Linked DNA regions of Thalassobaculum sp. OXR-137. The protein of the gene in region 1 interacts with the protein of each later gene in a pairwise test. Links are inferred from orthologs where the notes say so. Each region holds a gene or a part of one and is shown in the gene's direction. Other genes may lie near its edges.

Region 1 (9,560 bases):
GGCCGAGCGCATGCTGGGCATGACCCTGGTCACGCACCAGACCGGCCCGGAAGGCAAGGAAGTGAAGCGGGTGTATGTGGAGGAAGGCTCCGACATCGCCCGTGAGCTGTACCTGTCCTTCCTGGTCGACCGGTCGACCTCGCGGGTGACCGTGATCGCCTCCACCGAGGGCGGCATGGACATCGAAGAGGTCGCCGAGAAGACCCCGGAGAAGATCCTGACCGTGGCGATCGATCCGGTGACCGGCATGTCCGGCCACTACGCCCGGCGCATCGCCTTCGCGCTTGGCCTGGAAGGCAAGCAGGTCGGCGCGGCGGTGAAGTTCCTGACCGGCCTGTACGAGGCGTTCACCAGCCTCGACGCGTCGCTGATGGAGATCAACCCGCTGGTCGTGACCGGCGCGGGCGACCTCATCGCCCTCGATGCCAAGATGAACTTCGACGACAACGCCCTCTACCGTCACAAGGACGTCGCCGAGATGCGCGACGAGGACGAAGAGGATCCGATGGAGCTCGAGGCGGGCAAGTACGAGCTGAACTACGTGAAGCTCGACGGCTCGATCGGCTGCATGGTCAACGGCGCCGGCCTGGCGATGGCCACCATGGACATCATCAAGCTGTACGGCGGCGAGCCGGCCAACTTCCTCGATGTCGGCGGCGGTGCCACGAAGGAGCGGGTGACCGCGGCCTTCAAGATCATCCTGTCCGACAAGAACGTCGAAGGCATCCTGGTCAACATCTTCGGCGGAATCATGCGCTGCGACGTGATCGCCGAGGGCGTGGTCGCCGCGGCCAAGGAAGTCAGCCTGCACGTTCCCCTTGTGGTGCGCCTCGAGGGCACCAACGTTGAGCTCGGCAAGCAGATCCTGGCCGATAGCGGCCTGCCGATCGTGTCGGCCGACAACCTGGGCGACGCCGCAGCGAAAATCGTCAAAGCCGTGAAGGAGGCCGCGTAATGGCCGTTCTTATCGACGAGAACACGAAGGTCATCTGCCAGGGATTCACCGGCAGCCAGGGCACCTTCCACAGCGAGCAGGCGATCAAGTACGGCACCAAGATGGTCGGCGGTGTGACCCCCGGTAAGGGCGGCCAGACCCATCTCGACCTGCCGGTGTTCGACACGGTCGAGGACGCGGTGAACAAGACCGGCGCCAATGCCAGCGTCATCTATGTTCCGCCGCCGTTCGCGGCCGACAGCATCCTGGAGGCGATCGACGCCGAGCTGCCGCTGGTGATCTGCATCACCGAAGGCATCCCGGTGATGGACATGATCAAGGTCAAGCGCGCCCTCACCGGCACCAAGACCCGCCTGATCGGTCCGAACTGCCCGGGCGTGATCACTCCGGACGCCTGCAAGATCGGCATCATGCCGGGCCACATCCACAAGCGCGGCAAGATCGGCATCGTGTCGAAGTCGGGCACGCTGACCTACGAGGCGGTGGCGCAGACCACGGCGGCGGGCCTCGGCCAGTCGACCTGCGTCGGCATCGGCGGCGACCCGGTCAACGGCACCAGCTTCATCGACGTGCTGGAGATGTTCCTGGCCGATGACGAGACCCAGGGCATCATCATGATCGGCGAAATCGGCGGCTCCGCCGAGGAAGAGGCGGCCGAGTTCCTCAAGTCGAACTCGAAGAAGAAGCCGGTCGCCGGCTTCATCGCCGGTGTGACCGCCCCTCCGGGCCGTCGCATGGGCCATGCGGGCGCCATCATCGCCGGCGGCAAGGGCGGTGCCGGCGACAAGATCGAGGCCATGAAGTCGGCCGGCATCAAGGTGTCGGACAGCCCGGCGGCGCTCGGGGAGACGATGGTCGCCGCGATGGGCGGCTGATCGGCCGACCAACAGATCCAGAGGACGGGGCTGGCCACAGCCCCGTCCCGGTCTCCCGATACCGGCCCGGCGGCCTTGATCCGTCGGGAAGATCGGAGGACCATGGAAATATCACTGAATGTTAACTATTCATTTGGTGTAGTGGCAGGGACGACGCCGGGTTGACCCGGCAGGTGGGGCCGCCGACGCGGGTGGCCGGCTCCGCAGCGAGCGCAGAGGCGGTGAACGCAGATGTCCATGGACTATCAGGACTACACCTTTCTGAACGGTGCGAACGCGCCGTTCATGGCGGAACTTTTCGCCCGATACCTTGAGAATCCGGGCTCGGTCGACGAAAGCTGGCGATCGTATTTCGATGCGCTGAGCGACGACGTCGACGCCGCAACCACGGACGTGCGGGGGCCGAGCTTCGCGGCCCGAACCACCAAGATCATCGGCGCGGCCGATCCGGACGCCGCCCCGGCGAAACCGGGAAAGAAGCCCGGCGCCAGCGCGCTGTCGACCGACGACGTGCGCGCCGCCACGCTCGATTCGCTCCGGGCGATCATGATCATCCGGGCCTACCGGATCCGCGGCCACCTCAAGGCCAAGCTGGATCCGCTCGGGCTGGAGGCGCCGACGCCCCATCCGGAGCTCGATCCCGAGACCTACGGTTTCACCGACGCCGACTGGGACCGGCCGATCTTCATCAACAACGTGCTGGGTATGGAGACCCCGACCCTGCGCGAGATCATGGAGGTCCTGGAGGGCACCTATTGCGGCTCCATCGGTGTCGAGTTCATGCACATCCAGGACCCGGCCCAGAAAGCCTGGATCCAGGAGCGCATCGAGCAGATCCGCAACCAGACCGACTTCACCCCGCTGGGCAAGCGCACCATCCTGGAGCGGCTGACCGCGGCCGAGAGCTTCGAGAAGTTCCTGGCCGTGAAGTATGTCGGCACCAAGCGCTTCGGCCTCGACGGCGGCGAGACGCTGATCCCCGCGCTGGAGCAGATCCTGAAGCGCGGCAGCCAGCTCGGCCTGGAAGAGGTGGTGCTGGGCATGCCGCACCGCGGCCGCCTGAGCGTGCTCTGCAACTTCATGAGCAAGCCGTTCCGCGCCATCATCTCGGAGTTCCTGGGCAATCCGGCGAACCCGGAGGATGCGGGCGGCTCGGGCGACGTGAAGTACCACATGGGCGTGTCCGCCGACCGCGAGTTCGACGGCGCCAACGTGCACCTCACCCTGAACGCCAACCCGTCGCACCTTGAGATCGTCAACCCGGTCGTGCTCGGCCGCGTCCGCGCCAAGCAGCAGCAGCGCCAGGACAAGGACCACAAGAAGGTCATGGGCATCCTGCTGCACGGCGACGCGGCCTTCGCCGGCCAGGGCGTGGTGGCGGAGACCTTCGATTTCTCCGGCCTGCGCGGCTACAAGACCGGCGGCACGATCCACATCATCGTGAACAACCAGATCGGCTTCACCACCAGCCCGCACTATTCGCGCTCGTCCCCGTATCCGACGGACGTGGCGAAGATGGTGATGGCGCCGATCTTCCACGTGAACGGCGACGATCCGGAGGCGACCGTCCATGTCGCCCGTATCGCCGCGGAATTCCGCCAGGAATTCAACGTCGACGTGGTCATCGACATGATCTGCTACCGCCGCTTCGGCCATAACGAGGGCGACGAGCCGCGGTTCACCCAGCCGCTCATGTACGAGAAGATCGGCGAGCATAAGACGACGCGCGAGATTTATGCCGAGCAGCTCGTCAAGGACGGCACGCTGACCAAGGAAGAGGCCGACAAGATCCTCGAGGACGAGAACGCCTATCTCGCCGAGGAGTTCGAGGCCGGCCTCTCCTACAAGCCGAACAAGGCCGACTGGCTGGAAGGCAAGTGGTCCGGGCTGAAGGTCGCCTCCGGCGATGCGCGGCGCGGCAGCACCGGCGTCGACATCAAGGAGCTGAAGCGCATCGGCGCCAAGCTCTGCGAGGTGCCGGAAGGCTTCAACCTGAACAGCAAGCTCAACCGCTTCATTTCGGCCCGTCAGAAGGCGATCGAGAGCGGCGAGGGCATCGACTGGTCGACCGGCGAGGCGCTCGGCTTCGCCACCCTGCTGACGGAAGGCTTCATGGTCCGCCTGTCGGGCCAGGACAGCCAGCGCGGCACCTTCTCCCAGCGTCATTCGGTCTATATCGACCAGAAGACGGAGGAGCGGTACGTCCCGCTGAACAACATCCAGGACAAGCAGGCCCATTACGAGGTCATCGACAGTCCGCTGTCCGAGGCCGGGGTGCTCGGTTTCGAATACGGCTACAGCCAGGCCGAGCCGAACGCGCTCACCTGCTGGGAAGCCCAGTTCGGCGACTTCGCCAACGGCGCCCAGGTGATCATGGACCAGTTCGTCTCCTCCGGTGAGGCGAAGTGGCTGCGCATGTCCGGTCTGGTGATGCTCCTGCCCCACGGCTACGAGGGCCAGGGCCCGGAGCACTCGTCCGCCCGGATCGAGCGCTACCTGCAGCTCTGCGGCGAGGACAACATGCAGGTGGTGAACTGCACCACGCCGGCGAACTACTTCCACGTCCTGCGCCGGCAGCTGCACCGCGACTTCCGCAAGCCGTTGATCATCTTCACGCCGAAATCGCTGCTGCGCCACAAGCTGGCGGTCTCGAAGCTGGAGGAGATGGGCCGCGACACGACCTTCCACCGGGTGCTCTACGACAACGAGACCCTGTGCGACGACAAGGACGTAAAGCGCGTCGTGATCTGCTCGGGCAAGGTCTACTACGACCTGTACGAGGAGCGTCAGAAGCGCGGCATCAAGGACGTCTTCTTCCTGCGTCTGGAACAGATGTATCCGTTCCCCCGCAAGGCGCTGCTGCAGGAGCTGTCGCGGTTCCCGCAGGCCGAGGTCGTGTGGTGCCAGGAGGAGCCGGCGAACATGGGTCCCTGGACCTTCGTCGACCGCCGCCTGGAAGACGTGCTGATCGAGCTGGACGGCGCCTGCAAGCGGCCGCGCTATGTCGGTCGCCGCGAGGCCGCCTCGCCCGCCACCGGCAATGCGAGCCGCCACGCGCGCGAGCAGGCCGCCCTGGTCGACGAGGCCCTCACCGTGGACATGGCGAGCAAGGGACGGATGGCGGCCGAATAGGCCTGAGCACGTCGAGACGCTGACACCATATGTAACGCAACACGGCGGACACCCCGGCGGGTCGGCCCACGCATGACGAAAGATGAAGAGGACCAAGAGTATGGCGACGGAGATCAAGGTTCCGACACTCGGGGAGTCCGTCTCCGAAGCGACGGTGGCGAAGTGGATGAAGTCCCCGGGCGACGCCGTCGCCGCCGACGAGCCGTTGGTCGAGCTTGAGACCGACAAGGTCACTCTCGAGGTCAACGCGCCGGCCGCCGGCGTCCTGACCGAGATCCTGGCCAAGGAAGGCTCGGAGGTCGAGGTCGGCGCCCTGCTCGGCTCCATCGACGAGAGCGCGACCGCCGCGCCGAAGAAGGAAGAGCCCAAGAAGGAAGCGGCCAAGTCCGAGGCTCCGAAGGAAGAGCCGAAGAAAGAGGAGCCGAAGAAGGAAGCCGCCAAGCCGGCGCCGGCCGCCGCCGCCTCTTCCGGCAGCCACGATCTGAAGACCATGTCCCCGGCCGTGCGCAAGCTGGTCGACGAGAACAACCTGGACCCGACCAAGATCAAGCCGACCGGCAAGGACGGCCGCCTTGTGAAGGAAGACGTGCAGAAGGCGATCGAGGCCGGCACCGCGAAGCGCTCGTTCAGCGCCGCGCCCGCCGGCGGTGCCGCCCCCTCCGGCCCGCTGCCGCCGCGCCCGGAAGACCCGCGCGAAGAGCGGGTGAAGATGACCCGCCTGCGCCAGGCCATCGCCCGGCGCCTGAAGGAGGCTCAGAACACCGCGGCCATGCTGACCACCTTCAACGAGGTGGACATGACCAACGTCATGGCCCTGCGCAACGAGTACAAGGACGGCTTCGAGAAGAAGCACGGCGTGAAGCTCGGCTTCATGAGCTTCTTCGTGAAGGCGTGCATCGCCGCGCTGCAGGAGCTGCCGGCGGTCAATGCCGAGATCTACGGCGACGAGATCGTCTACAAGAACTTCTTCGATGTCGGCGTCGCCGTCGGCACTCCGTCGGGCCTGGTGGTGCCGATCCTGCGCGATGCGGATCAGCTCTCCTTCGCCGGCGTGGAGAAGGGGATCTACGACCTCGGCGTGAAGGCGCGCGACGGCAAGCTGTCCCTGGCCGAGATGCAGGGTGGCACCTTCACGATCTCGAACGGCGGCGTCTACGGCTCGCTGATGTCGACCCCGATCCTCAATCCCCCGCAGTCGGGCATCCTGGGCATGCACAAGATCCAGCCGCGGCCGATGGCCGTCGGCAATTCGGTCGAGATCCGGCCGATGATGTATCTGGCGCTGAGCTACGACCACCGGATCGTCGACGGCCGCGAGGCGGTGACCTTCCTGGTCAAGGTGAAGGACGCCATCGAGGATCCGCGCCGCCTGCTGCTGGACCTGTAAGCCACGCCACCGCCTCGGTTACGCGCGGCACGATTACCCTTGGGGAGTTCCCATGTCTGACAAGTACGATCTCGTGGTCATCGGCGGTGGGCCGGGTGGCTATGTCGCCGCCATCCGGGCCGCCCAGCTCGGCATGAAGACCGCCTGCGTCGAGATGCGCGACGCGCTCGGCGGCACCTGCCTGAACATCGGCTGCATTCCGTCCAAGGCGCTGCTGAACGCCTCGGAGAAGTATTCCGAGGTGGAGCATCACCTGGGCGATTTCGGCATCGAGGTCTCGGCCCCGAAGCTGAACGTCAAGAAGCTGATGGAGAAGAAGACCGAGATCGTCACCGGCCTGACCGACGGCATCGGCTTCCTGTTCAAGAAGAACAAGGTCGACTGGCTGCAGGGCACCGGCAAGGTCACGGCCCCGGGCAAGGTCGAGGTGACTCCGTCCAAGGGCAAGAAGCAGACGGTCGAGTGCGACCGGATCCTGATCGCCACCGGCTCCGAGCCGACCCCGCTGCCGGGGGTCGAGGTCGACGAGAAGCAGATCGTCACCTCCACCGGCGCGCTGGACCTGACCAAGGTGCCGAAGCACCTGATCGTCATCGGCGGCGGCGTGATCGGCCTGGAGCTGGGCTCGGTGTGGAAGCGCTTCGGCGCCAAGGTCACCGTCGTCGAGTTCCTGGACCGGATCGTCCCGACCATGGACCAGGATGTCGGCAAGCGCTTCAAGCGGGTGCTGGAGAAGCAGGGCATCGAGTTCAAGATGTCCACCAAGGTCACCGGCGCCAAGAAGGGCAAGAGCGACGTCACCCTGACCCTGGAGCCCGCCGCCGGCGGCGATTCCGAGGAGCTGAAGGGCGACGTGGTGCTGGTCGCCATCGGCCGGCGTCCGTATTTCGAGAGCCTGGGGCTGGACGATCTGGGCGTCGAGCGCGACAAGCGCGGCTTCATCCAGGTGGACGAGGACTATCAGACCAACGTGGAAGGCATCTTCGCCATCGGCGACGCCATTCCGGGTCCGATGCTCGCCCACAAGGCCGAGGAGGACGGGGTCGCCGCCGTGGAGATCATGGCGGGCCAGTCCACCCATGTGGACTACAACCTGGTCCCGAGCATCGTCTACACGTGGCCGGAGGTCGCCTCGGTCGGCCAGACCGAGGAGCAGCTGAAGGAAGCCGGGATCGAGTACCGCAAGGGCGTCTTCCCGTTCTCCGCCAACAGCCGCGCGCGGGCCAATGCGGACAGCGAGGGTCAGGTGAAGATCCTGGCCGACAAGAAGACCGACCGGGTGCTCGGCGCCCATATCCTGGGGGCGGATGCCGGCACGCTGATCCACGAGATCTGCGCGATCATGGAGTTCGGCGGCTCGGCGGAAGACGTCGCCCGCACCTGCCACGGCCACCCGACGCTCAGCGAAGCGGTCAAGGAAGCGGCCCTGGCAGTGGACGGCCGGCCGATCCACATTTGAGATCGGCGGATTCAGCGACTAAAAGGGGCGCCGGAGCGATTCGGCGCCCTTTTTTATCTCCGTCTCCCCCTCAAACACTCCCCGGATTTATTCCGGGGCAATCCGCTCAGCGTGTCCGATTCTTGCCGATACGGGTTCCGTCGATCCTGGGCCCTGCCCCGGAACAAGTCCGGGGAGTGTTTTTGGGAGGTATAAGGGTGGCACTACCGCCGGTCGCGCGGATGGGCCAGACGGTGGATGTCCATCAGGCGCCGGGAGTCCACATCCGTATAACGCTGGGTCGTCGACAAGGACGCGTGGCCCAGCAGCTCCTGGATCGCCCGCAGGTCGCCGCCGCCGGCCAGCAGATGGGTGGCGAAGGAATGCCGCAGCGCATGGGGCGTCGCACTCTCCGGCAGGCCGAGATAGCCGCGCAGCAACTGCAGCCGCTCCTGCACCCGCCGCGAACTGAGCCGCCCGCCCTTCACCCCGACGAAGAGCGGCCCGTCCGGCGGCAGGACGAAGGGCACCTGCTTCAGATACGTCTCCACGGCCGCGCGCACCACCGGCAGCACCGGCACCAGCCGGGTCTTGTTGCCCTTGCCGGTGATCGACAGGGTCTCGGCCAGGGGGGCGACCGAGCGATTCAGTCCCAGCGCCTCGCCGACCCGCAGCCCGCAGCCGTAGAGCAGCGACACCACCGCCGCGTCCCGCGCCGCCACCCAGGGCTCGTCCTCCAGATCGCCGACGCTCTCCAGCGCGTCCGCCGCCTCGCCCACGGTCAGTGCCTTGGGCACCGAGCGCGGCACCCGCGGCCCGCGCACGCCGCCGATCGCGGCGTTGGACACCGCCCCGCGCCGCTCCAGGAAGCGGAAGAAGCCGCGGATCACCGACAGCGCCCGCGCCGTGGAGGTCTTGGACAGGCCGGCCATCGCCCGCTTGCCCAGCCAGGCGCGGAAATCGGCGGGGCCCAGCCGGGACAGGTCGCCCGGGCTGGCCGGACCGCCCAGATGGCCGGAGAGAAACTGAAGGAAGGTGCCCAGATCGTGCTCGTAGGCGGCGAGCGTGTGGGGCGACATGCGTTTTTCGACCCGCATCCAGTCCCGCCACGCCGCGATCAGCGGCGCCAGCGCGTCGCTATGGGTGGCGAGCACCCCGTCGGGGTCCAACCCGGGGCCTAGCTCGGCAGGTGCAGCCACTGTCGGATCATGCATTCCAGCGACCGGCCGAGGAAACCGAGCAGCTCGGTGCCCTGGCCCGGCTGGAAGGCGTCCGGACGGCGCGAGCCGAGGGCCAGCAACCCGACCGGGGCCTGGCTGGAGGCGCGCAGGCGACAGATCGCCTGGCTGCGCACCAGACCGGCGGCCGAGGCGAAGAGCCGGGGATCGCCGTGGATATCGGCGCAGAGCAGAACGTCGCGGGTCGGGCCCAGCATGCCGTCCACCGCCCCGTTCGGCAGGGCGCGGATGCCGGCGGCATAGGCCTTGGGGATCGGCACGTCGCCGGTCTCCACCCCGATGGTCACCGCGTCCACGTCCAGCAGCACGGCGAGATCGGCCGTCACCGTCTGGATCATGGTCTCGAAGCTGGAGGCCCGCAGGATCGCCAGCACGCTGTCATGCACCCGGGCCTGGATCGACTGGTTGTTGCGCGCCGTGGTGATCAGATAGTCCTGGGCGGTGCGAAGCTTGTCGTTGTCCTCGCGCAGCCGGGTGACCATCGCCTGCTGGAAGTCGACCACATTGCCCTGGGACTGGCCCGGCGGCACGAGCA
Region 2 (9,117 bases), 2.8 Mb from region 1 along the record:
GCCATGGGTCTCTCGTCAGGGGAAGCCGGAAGCGGCGCGATGGTGACGGACCGGCGCGGGTCCGGCAAGCGGCCCGCGGCGGCAAAGGTCAAACGCGCCGATGCAGGCGGGGTTCTCCCGCGAAAGCGCGGCCAGGCTGCAACCTGGCCTTGGGGCGACTCTCGGCTTGCGATACGGGGGCTGTGCGGATATCCATCTGGAAGAGTGTCGGGGCACGGGGTGTAGCGCAGCCTGGTAGCGCATCTGCTTTGGGAGCAGAGGGCCGGCGGTTCGAATCCGTCCACCCCGACCACGACATGGGTTATCACGCGTCGCCAGCCCGTTGGACGGCGCCACAGTGAGGAGCGTCCTTGCGATGATGGTTCGGATCTACAAGCCGGCGAAGACCGCCATGCAGTCGGGTCGGGCCAAGACCAAGGCTTGGATGCTGGAATACCGGGCCGAGTCCCGCCGGATCCCCGAGCCGCTGATGGGTTGGGTCTCGGCCGGCGACACCACGAACCAGGTCCGCATTCCGTTCGACAGCAAGGAAGAGGCGATCGCCTTTGCCCGCAAGCACGGCTTCGCCTTCATCGTCCAGGAGCCCCGCGAGCGGGTGCTGAAGCCGAAGGCCTATGCCGACAATTTCGCGTTCAACCGACGCGGCAACTGGACCCACTGACGCCTGCCAGCCGCCGCTTTGTGTGGCGCATCGGGCGCCCATAGCTCAACTGGATAGAGCATCCGCCTTCTAAGCGGACGGTTGCAGGTTCGAGTCCTGCTGGGCGCGCCATTTTCCCCAAGGCCTTTGGCGCCTGCTTGGAGGAAGCGGCCGGGCGGCCGCGCTCAGGCCGCGCCGACGATGCCGTATCGGATCTGGATCTTCGTCCCGAATTCGGGGTTGCCGGGGAGGTAGGGCATCGGCCCGGTGACCTCCAGGCGCCGCAGGCTGCCTTCGGCTTCCAGGCTGCCCAGGCTTGTCTCGAAGTCGCGGCTATCCCAGAAATCCTGACGGCAGGTGAAGACGGCGACGCCGCCCGGGCGCAGGACCCGCATCCATTCGCGCAGCAGCGGACCCTGGTCCACATAGGTCAGCACCCCGACGCAGAGAATGCCGTCGATGCTGTCCGCCTCCAGGGGTAGCAGACCGTTGAGGTCGACCGGTTGCAGGTCGGCGTAGATGGACTTTTCGCGGGCGACGTCGAGGCTCGCCTGGGACATGTCGAACCCGACCAGGGGGCCGTCGAAACCGGCCTCGCGCAGCGCTACGCCGGTCATCCCGGTGCCGCAGCCGCAATCCAGCACGCGGGCGGCGGTCTTGTCCTCCAGATACCTGGCAAGAAACGCAGCCGCCCGGGTCGGGGCTTCGTATCCCCAGCCCGCCAACTCGCGGTCATAGTCGGTGGCCCAGGCGTCGTAGGTCACGGCGTTGGTGCTGCCGTCCATGGAAACCTGGCCGTCGCTGCGCAGAATCTTGTCGTAATCGGTCACGATTGCTCCCCGTCGGGTCTTGTGGATCTCGGTTCGGGTGAGCCCATGAGCCTACCGGGCCCCGCGCCGATGTCGACCCCCGCATCCCCGGCGGCGCTCAGGTGCTGCGGCGCATGGCAGTCTCGCGATGCCAGATGTACAGCCCGCTGGCGACGACCAGAGCCGCGCCGGCCAGGGTCCAGGATCCGGGCACGTCGCCCCATACGAACAGGCCGAGCAGCAGCGCCCAGAGAAGGCTGGTGTATTTGAACGGCCCGACCAGACCGACCTCGCCGAGCCGCAGGCTCTCGATCATCAGCCCCTGGGCAACCGCCACCAGAACGGAGGTGGCGGCGATCAGGCCGAGCTCGGAAAGAGTGGGCACGACCCAGCCGAAGGGCAGAGTCAGCAGCCCGGCAAAGGCGACGATGCTGGTGGAGACGATCAGCACCATCAGCGTCGACTCCCCGCCGGTCCCCAGCCTGCGGGTCACGATGTCCCGCAGGGCACCGACGAAGGCGGCCACGATCGGGATCAGCGCGACGACGCGGAACATCTCCGGGGTCGGCCGCACCATGACGACGACGCCGGCGAAGCCGACCGCGACCGCGCTCCATCGCCGCCAGCCCACCGGCTCGCCCAGGATCAGGGCGGCGAGGGCGGTGGCGAAGATCGGGCCGGCGAAGGAGATGGCGATGGCATCGGCGATGGGCAGCAGCCAGAGCGAGGTGACGAACAGAAAGGTGGAGACCGCCATCAGCCCGCCGCGCGCCAGATGCAGCGGCCAGCTCTTGACCCGCAGGACCGATCCGCGGCCGGAGACGACGGCCCAGCTATAGACGAGCACCACCACAATCCCGCCGCGCATCGCCAGCACCTGACCCACCGGGTACCGCTCGGTGAGCCATTTCGCGATGGCGTCGTTGACGGTGAGGATGCCCGCCGCGGCAACCATCATCAGAATCGCCTTGGCGGCGTTGGAGGAACCGGCATGCGGCAGGGCGGGAGAGACCATCCGTCCAGTCATACGCTCGGCGGTGGGGGGAGGGAAGGTGCGAACATGCACGGGTTCCCGCTTGGCCGGCTCGGCCCCGTGGTGCTATCACCGCGCCCATGCTGTCGATTCGAAACATCACCGTGCGCGTCGCCGGACGCATCCTGCTCGAAGACGCCACCGCCACGATTCCGCCCGGACACCGGGTCGGCCTGGTCGGGCGCAACGGGACCGGTAAATCGACCCTGCTGAAGGTCATCGTCGGCGAGCTGCAGACCGACCTGGGCTCGGTCAGCCTCACCGGGCCGTTCGCGCTGCAGAACGCCATCGGGTGGGTGCGTCAGGAGGCGCCGGGCGGCAGCGAGACGCCGATCGAGCATGTGCTGGCCGCCGACAAGGAACGCGCCGCCCTGCTGATCGAGTCGGAGACAGCAACCGACCCGAACCGGATCGCCGAAATCCAGACCCGCCTGGTCGATATCGACGCCCATGCCGCCCCGGCCCGGGCCGCCCGGATCCTCGCCGGTCTCGGCTTCACCGAGGACATGCAGAAGCGGCCGCTGTCGGAGTATTCCGGCGGCTGGCGGATGCGCGTGGCGCTGGCCGGCGTGCTGTTCCAGGAGCCGGAACTGCTCCTGCTCGACGAGCCGACCAACCACCTGGACCTGGAGACCACGGTTTGGCTGGAGCAGCACCTCAAGGCCTATCCCAAGACGCTGATCGTCGTCAGCCACGACCGCGACCTGCTGAACGCGGTGCCGACCACGATCCTGCAGGTCGAGCGGCAGACCCTGAACCAGTACACCGGCAACTACGACACCTTCGAGCGCATGCGCGAGGAGCGGCTGGCGCAGATCGAGGCGGAACGCACCAAGCAGGAAGCCCAGCGCAAGCATCTGCAGTCCTTCGTCGACCGCTTCCGTGCCAAGGCGTCCAAGGCCCGCCAGGCCCAGAGCCGGATCAAGATGCTGGAGAAGATGGACGTGATCCCGGCGGCCGTGTCCGATCCGGAGACCCGCTTCCGCTTCCCCGAGCCGGAGGAACTGGCGCCGCCGCTGCTGGCGATCGACAAGGCGTCGATTGCCTACGAACCGGGCAAGCCGATCCTGCGCAACCTCGACCTGCGCCTGGATCCGGACGACCGCATCGGACTGCTCGGCGCCAACGGCAACGGCAAGACGACCCTGGCGCGCTTCATCGCAGGCGAACTTCAGGCCGCCAGCGGCGAGATCCATCGCGCGGCGAAGCTGCGGGTCGGCTATGTCGCCCAGCACCATGCCGACGAACTCGATCCGAACGACACGGCGGTCGATCACCTCGCCCGCCGCCTGAAGGGGCAGCCGGTGGACCGGGTCCGCGCCCGGCTCGGCTCCGTCGGCCTGACCCAGGACAAGCAGACCACCCGGGTCGGGGCGCTTTCCGGCGGCGAGAAGGCGCGGCTGTCCCTGGCCCTGGTCATGGCCGACGATCCCCATGTCCTGGTGCTCGACGAGCCGACCAACCACCTCGACATCGACGCCCGCATCGCGCTGGTGCAGGCGATGAATGACTTTTCTGGCGCGGTCATCCTGATCAGCCATGACCGGCGCCTGATGGAGCTGACGGTCGACCGGCTGTGGCTGGTCGCCGACGGTACGGTGTCGCGCTTCGACGGCGACCTGACCGCCTATCGCGACCGGATTCGCGACGACCGCCGCGGCGAGAAGAGCCGGGACAAGGACGGCGAGAAGGTCAACAAGAAGGACCAACGCCGCCAGAACGCCGAGAGCCGACGTCAGAACGCCGAGCTGCGCAAGCAGGCGAAGGACGCCGAGAAGGCCCTGGAAAAGCTCGTGCAGCAACGCGAGGCGGTGGTCGCCAAACTCGGCGACTCCTCGACCTATGACGGGTCGACCGCGGAGCTGCAGAAGCTTATCCAGAAGAAGGCGGATCTCGACGCCGCCATCGAGAAGGCCGAGGAACACTGGCTGGCAACCGCCGAGGCGCTGGAATCGACAGCGGCCTGACCGGCGGACCAAGGGAGGAAATGGATATGGCCAAGACGATCGACGCAGCGACCCTGAAGGCGACGCTGGACGGGGACGGGGAGATCGCGCTGATCGACGTGCGCGAACAGGCGGCCTACGGGGCGTCGCATCCGATCCTCGCGGCCAATATCCCGCTTGGTCAGCTCGAGATGCGGGTCGGCGAGCAGGTCCCGCGCCGCTCCACGCGCATCGTGGTCGAGGACGCGGGCGAGGGGTTGGCCCAGCGGGCCGCCGCGCTGCTGGAAGGCTTCGGCTATACCGACGTATCGGTCCTTGGGGGCGGCACCAAGGCCTGGGCCGATGCCGGGTTCGAGCTGTTCAGCGGCATGTACGTCCCGTCCAAGGCGTTCGGCGAGTTCGTCGAGCATGCCTATGACACGCCGTCTGTATCGGCCGACGAATTGAAGGCGATGATGGATTCCGGCGAGAAGCTGGTCGTCCTCGACAGCCGGCCGATGGACGAGTACCGGGTCATGAACATCCCCACCGGCATCGACGTGCCGGGCGCCGAGCTGGTCTATCGGGTCGGGCAGGTTGCACCCGATGCCGATACCACCGTGGTGGTGAACTGCGCCGGCCGCACCCGGTCGATCATCGGCGCCCAGTCGCTGATCAATGCCGGCATCCCCAACAAGGTTGTGGCCTTGCGCAATGGCACCATGGGCTGGCACCTGTCGGGCTATCAGCTCGAGCATGGCAACGACCGCACCGCCCCGGCGCCGGCGGACGACACGTTCGCCAAGGCGCTGGACCATGCGCAGGCCTGTGCCAAGCGGTTCGGGGTAAAGACCGTGGACGCCGACACCTTGGACAGCTGGCGCGGCGAGCGGGACAGCCGCACCCTTGCCATTCTCGATGTGCGCACCCTGGAGGAGTTCGAGGCGCAGCGCATCGCCGACAGCCGGCACGCCCCGGGTGGCCAGCTCGTGCAGGCGACCGACAGCTACCTGCCGGTGCGCAACGCCCGCGTCGTCCTGGTCGACGACCGCAAGGTCCGTGCGCTGATGACCGCGAGCTGGCTTGTCCAGCTCGGCTGGAACGACGTCCATGTGCTGGACGCCCCCATGGACAGCCAGCGGACGGCCTCGGGGCGCTACACGCCGGAGATCCTCGGCCTGGAGACGGTGGCCCACGTCAAGTCGGTCCCCGCCGCGGCGGCCAAGGCGCTGGTGGAAGCGGGGGCCGTCATTCTGGATCTGGCCAAGGCGCTGGACTATCGCGACGCACATCCCGAGGGGGCGTGGTGGGCCGGCCGCGTCGCAATCGCGGAGAACCTGTCGAAGATCCCGGCGGACAAGATCCTCGTCCTCACCTCGCCGGACGGGATGCTGGCGCGCTTCGCCGCCGCCGATCTGGCCGACAGCGGCCGCGAGGTGGTCACGATCGACGGAGGCACGGCCGCCTGGAAGGTCGCGAACCTGCCGATGCAGAGCGGCATGACGGCCGTACTGTCGGAGCCGAATGACAGTTACCTGCGGCCCTACGACCGCACCAACAAGGCGGAAATCGAGAAGGCGATGAACGACTACCTGACGTGGGAAGTCGCGCTGGTCGAGCAGATCAAGAAGGCCGGCGGCATCAGCTTCAAGCACTTCCCGGCCTGACACCAGCCTGCCGAGGACCGTTCAGACGAGCGGTTCCTCGACCAGTTCGGTGTCCAGCACCAGTTCTCTGAACCGTTTGTACAGTCGGGGTTCAAGATGAGTTCCGACAATCGAGTCCATGATGTCGAATGCCTGGTCCCGCTCCATCGGCGGCTTGTAGTCCCGCCGGTCCGTGAGCGCGGAGAAGATGTCGACCACGGCGGTGCATAGGGACATTTCGTGGATCTGTCCGCGGGCCTGGCCGTCAGGGTAGCCCGTGCCGTCGAGCTTCTCGTGGTGGTGCCGGACGGCTGCGACCAGAGCCGGCAGGTCGCTGTAGCCGTCCTGGACGAGGTCGGCGCCGAACACCGGATGCAGGTTCATCACCCGACGTTCGTCCTCTGTGAGGGATCCGGGCTTCGCCAGGATCGCCAGCGGTACCTGCATCTTGCCGATATCGTGAAGCAACCCGGTCTCCGCCATCAGCCGAAGCTGGTCCTGCGGGACGCCGATGGCCCGGCCGAAGGACGCCATCAGGATTCCGACCCGAAGACTATGAGCGAAGGTGTTGTCGTGGTGCCCCCGAAGCTGATGAAGCATGGGCGCCACGCTCGGATCGCCCGCGAGGTCGACCACGCTCGCGGCGGCAGTGGCCACCAGGCGCCGCCCCTCCAGATCGATCGCACCGCTTTCGGCCATGCCCTCGAGCCGGGTGAAGAGCTGGCGGCTGTCCCGGATCACCCGGGAGGCCGGGGCGGAGAGGGCGCCGATCGCCTCGTCTTCGGTGGCGGTGCCGTGGGCCCGCCAGAACCGCTCCAGGAACTCGCCCGGCTCCGGCGCCCCGACGATCGCCGCGTCGATCACGCCCTCCTCGAGCAGGCGTCCCACCTGCAGGGTCTGTTTCGGCGCCACCATGATCAGTGTCCGCCGGCTGTCGCCGCGCAGGGCGTGGGCCTGCTGGGCGAGCCAGATCCCGTCGCCGCCGACGAGCTGGTCCTCGATGATGACCGCGTCGGGCCGGCTCTCGATCGCGTCCGACGCGGTGGAATCGTTCCCCGTCACCGTGATCGCGAACGTCTCCCGCAGCGTGTTGAGCACGGCCGCATAGCGTGCCGGACGGCTGGTGCAGAACACGAGCCGCGGCTTGCGGGGCGGGGAGGCGGGGCGGTCGGCCAAGGGCATCTCTACGAGTCGTTTGGCCCAACGCGCTTATCGGGCCCGTGAGGATAGGTACAGCGGTCTTTCGGAGCGGTTAACAGGATAATCATCCCGCCGCGGCGGCGACGGCCCGCATCCGGTCCAGGCCGGCTTCGACATCGGCGATCAGGTCGTCCGGATCCTCAAGGCCGGTATAGAACCGGACGATCGGTCCCTCATGGGGCCAGGCGGTGGCGCTGCGCTCCAGGGTGATGTCGGTCGGCTTCACCAGGCTTTCGAAACCGCCCCAGCTCGCCCCCATGCCGAACAGGGTGAGACCGTCGTAGAAGGCGGCCAGAGCCTGATCTGGCACCGGCTTGAAGACGGCCGAGAACAGCCCGCTGCAGCCGGTGAAATCGCGCTTCCACAGAGCATGGTCCGGATGGCTTTCCAGCGCCGGATGCAGCACGCACTCGATTTCCGGCCGCTGCTCCATCCAGCGGGCCAGGGCGAGGCCGGTCTCGCCGGTCTGGCGCAGGCGGATCTCCATGGTGCGCAGGCCGCGCGCCGCCAGAAACAGGTCGTCCGGCGCCACGTAGTGGCCGTGCAGCCGGACGGTGGAGCGGACCTGCTCGCTGTATTCGCGGGTGCTGGCGATCAGCCCCATGATCACGTCGGAATGGCCGCCGATATACTTGGTCACCGCCTCGTTGACGATGTCGACGCCGAGGGCGAAGGGATCGCAGAACAGCGGCGTGCCCCAGGTGTTGTCCATCATCACCACCGCGCCGGCCTTGTGGGCGACCTCGGCGATGGCGGGAATGTCCTGCACCTCGAAGGTCTGCGACCCGGGGCTTTCGGTATAGACGCAGGTAGTGTTCGGGCGCATCAGCTCGGCGATACCGGCCCCAATCCGCGGGTCGTAATAGGTTGTTTCCACGCCATATTTAGCCAGGACCTGCTCGCAGAACTTCCGGGTCGGGAAGTAGGCGGTGTCGGTCATCAGCAGATGATCTCCGGCTTTCACGACCGCCAGCAGGCCGGCGGTGATGGCCGAGAGCCCGGACGAGGTCATCACCACGTCGCCAGCCTTGTAGATCTCACACAGGGCGGCTTCCAGACGGTAGGTGGTCGGCGTGCCGCTGACCCCGTAGGTCACCGCGGCATCCACCCCTTCCGGATAATTGGGCAGCGGCGCCGCGCGGACTTCCCGCCACGCCGCCAGACTCGGTGCGAGGACCGTCGAGGCGTGGAACACCGGAGTGTTCACGACTCCTTTGAATTCGTGCGGCGTCCGTCCGGCGTGAATCAGTCGGGTGCGGGTTTTGTGCTGGCGGTCTTCGGCCATCGGATCCTCGGCAGGCTAAGTCGCGGTTGGTCGCGAAATGGGCGGGAGAGCATTCGTGGACACGCAGTCTCGGTTTCTCTGGCGCCCGGGGCAAGTCCGCTGGCGGCGATGCCTGGAAAGCTTGCTTTTCTTATAAACGCCATGTTGGAATGATCATGTTCCGGGCGGACTGCATCCTTTGACGGCATCCGAACGGCAATTGCACGCGTTTTGGGCAATTGTTGGGGGTGAACGGGGGCGAGAAGTCGCGGAATTCGGTCAATGACGTCCTGGCAAGGTCTTTGCGAAGGCTGGAATCCGGGATCGCATCGGTCGATCCAGTTACAACGATAACCTGGGTGGGTTTCACATCATGAAGAAGGTCAGCCTTTTGGCTCTGGGCGCGGGGTTCCTGGCGAGCCTCGCGTTTACTCCTGAGCCGGTCCTGGCACAGGACAGCACGCTGGACATCGTCAAGAACCGCGGCATGCTCCGTTGTCAGCTCGGGACTCCGGCGCCGGGCTTCTACGCACTGTCCGACGACGGCAAATGGTCCGGCTTCGACGTCGAGAACTGCCGGGCGGTTTCCGCGGCGATTTT

Evidence for each region.
Region 2: the proteins of T8K17_RS04640 (region 1) and T8K17_RS17710 interact in binary tests that used the Escherichia coli proteins (3 or more experiments, as listed by UniProt). The link is inferred for Thalassobaculum sp. OXR-137 from one-to-one orthologs.

What each region holds. Positions count from the first base shown.
Region 1 is NZ_CP139715.1:990,296-999,855, forward strand. The notes cover bases 1,729-5,162. They hold T8K17_RS04640 (2-oxoglutarate dehydrogenase E1 component), read left to right. Parts: upstream 1,729-2,061; coding sequence 2,062-4,962; downstream 4,963-5,162. Other genes in these bases: sucD (succinate--CoA ligase subunit alpha), read left to right, coding at 1,729-1,830; odhB (2-oxoglutarate dehydrogenase complex dihydrolipoyllysine-residue succinyltransferase), read left to right, coding at 5,063-5,162. Outside these bases: sucC (ADP-forming succinate--CoA ligase subunit beta), read left to right, coding at 1-955; more of sucD, read left to right, coding at 955-1,728; more of odhB, read left to right, coding at 5,163-6,349; lpdA (dihydrolipoyl dehydrogenase), read left to right, coding at 6,402-7,808; T8K17_RS04655 (tyrosine recombinase XerC), read right to left, coding at 8,012-8,986; T8K17_RS04660 (DUF484 family protein), read right to left, coding at 8,965-9,560. UniProt on the Escherichia coli protein: E1 component of the 2-oxoglutarate dehydrogenase (OGDH) complex which catalyzes the decarboxylation of 2-oxoglutarate, the first step in the conversion of 2-oxoglutarate to succinyl-CoA and CO(2).
Region 2 is NZ_CP139715.1:3,822,282-3,831,398, forward strand. Bases 2,015-5,005 are described here. They hold T8K17_RS17710 (ABC-F family ATP-binding cassette domain-containing protein), read left to right. Parts: upstream 2,015-2,562; coding sequence 2,563-4,449; downstream 4,450-5,005. Other genes in these bases: T8K17_RS17705 (DMT family transporter), read right to left, coding at 2,015-2,464; T8K17_RS17715 (rhodanese-like domain-containing protein), read left to right, coding at 4,476-5,005. Outside these bases: T8K17_RS17680 (class I SAM-dependent methyltransferase), read right to left, coding at 1-5; T8K17_RS17690 (ETC complex I subunit), read left to right, coding at 356-661; T8K17_RS17700 (class I SAM-dependent methyltransferase), read right to left, coding at 826-1,470; more of T8K17_RS17705, read right to left, coding at 1,568-2,014; more of T8K17_RS17715, read left to right, coding at 5,006-6,074; T8K17_RS17720 (HD-GYP domain-containing protein), read right to left, coding at 6,096-7,229; metC (cystathionine beta-lyase), read right to left, coding at 7,318-8,538; T8K17_RS17730 (amino acid ABC transporter substrate-binding protein), read left to right, coding at 8,891-9,117. UniProt on the Escherichia coli protein: Genetic data indicate it may be involved in ribosome assembly or function.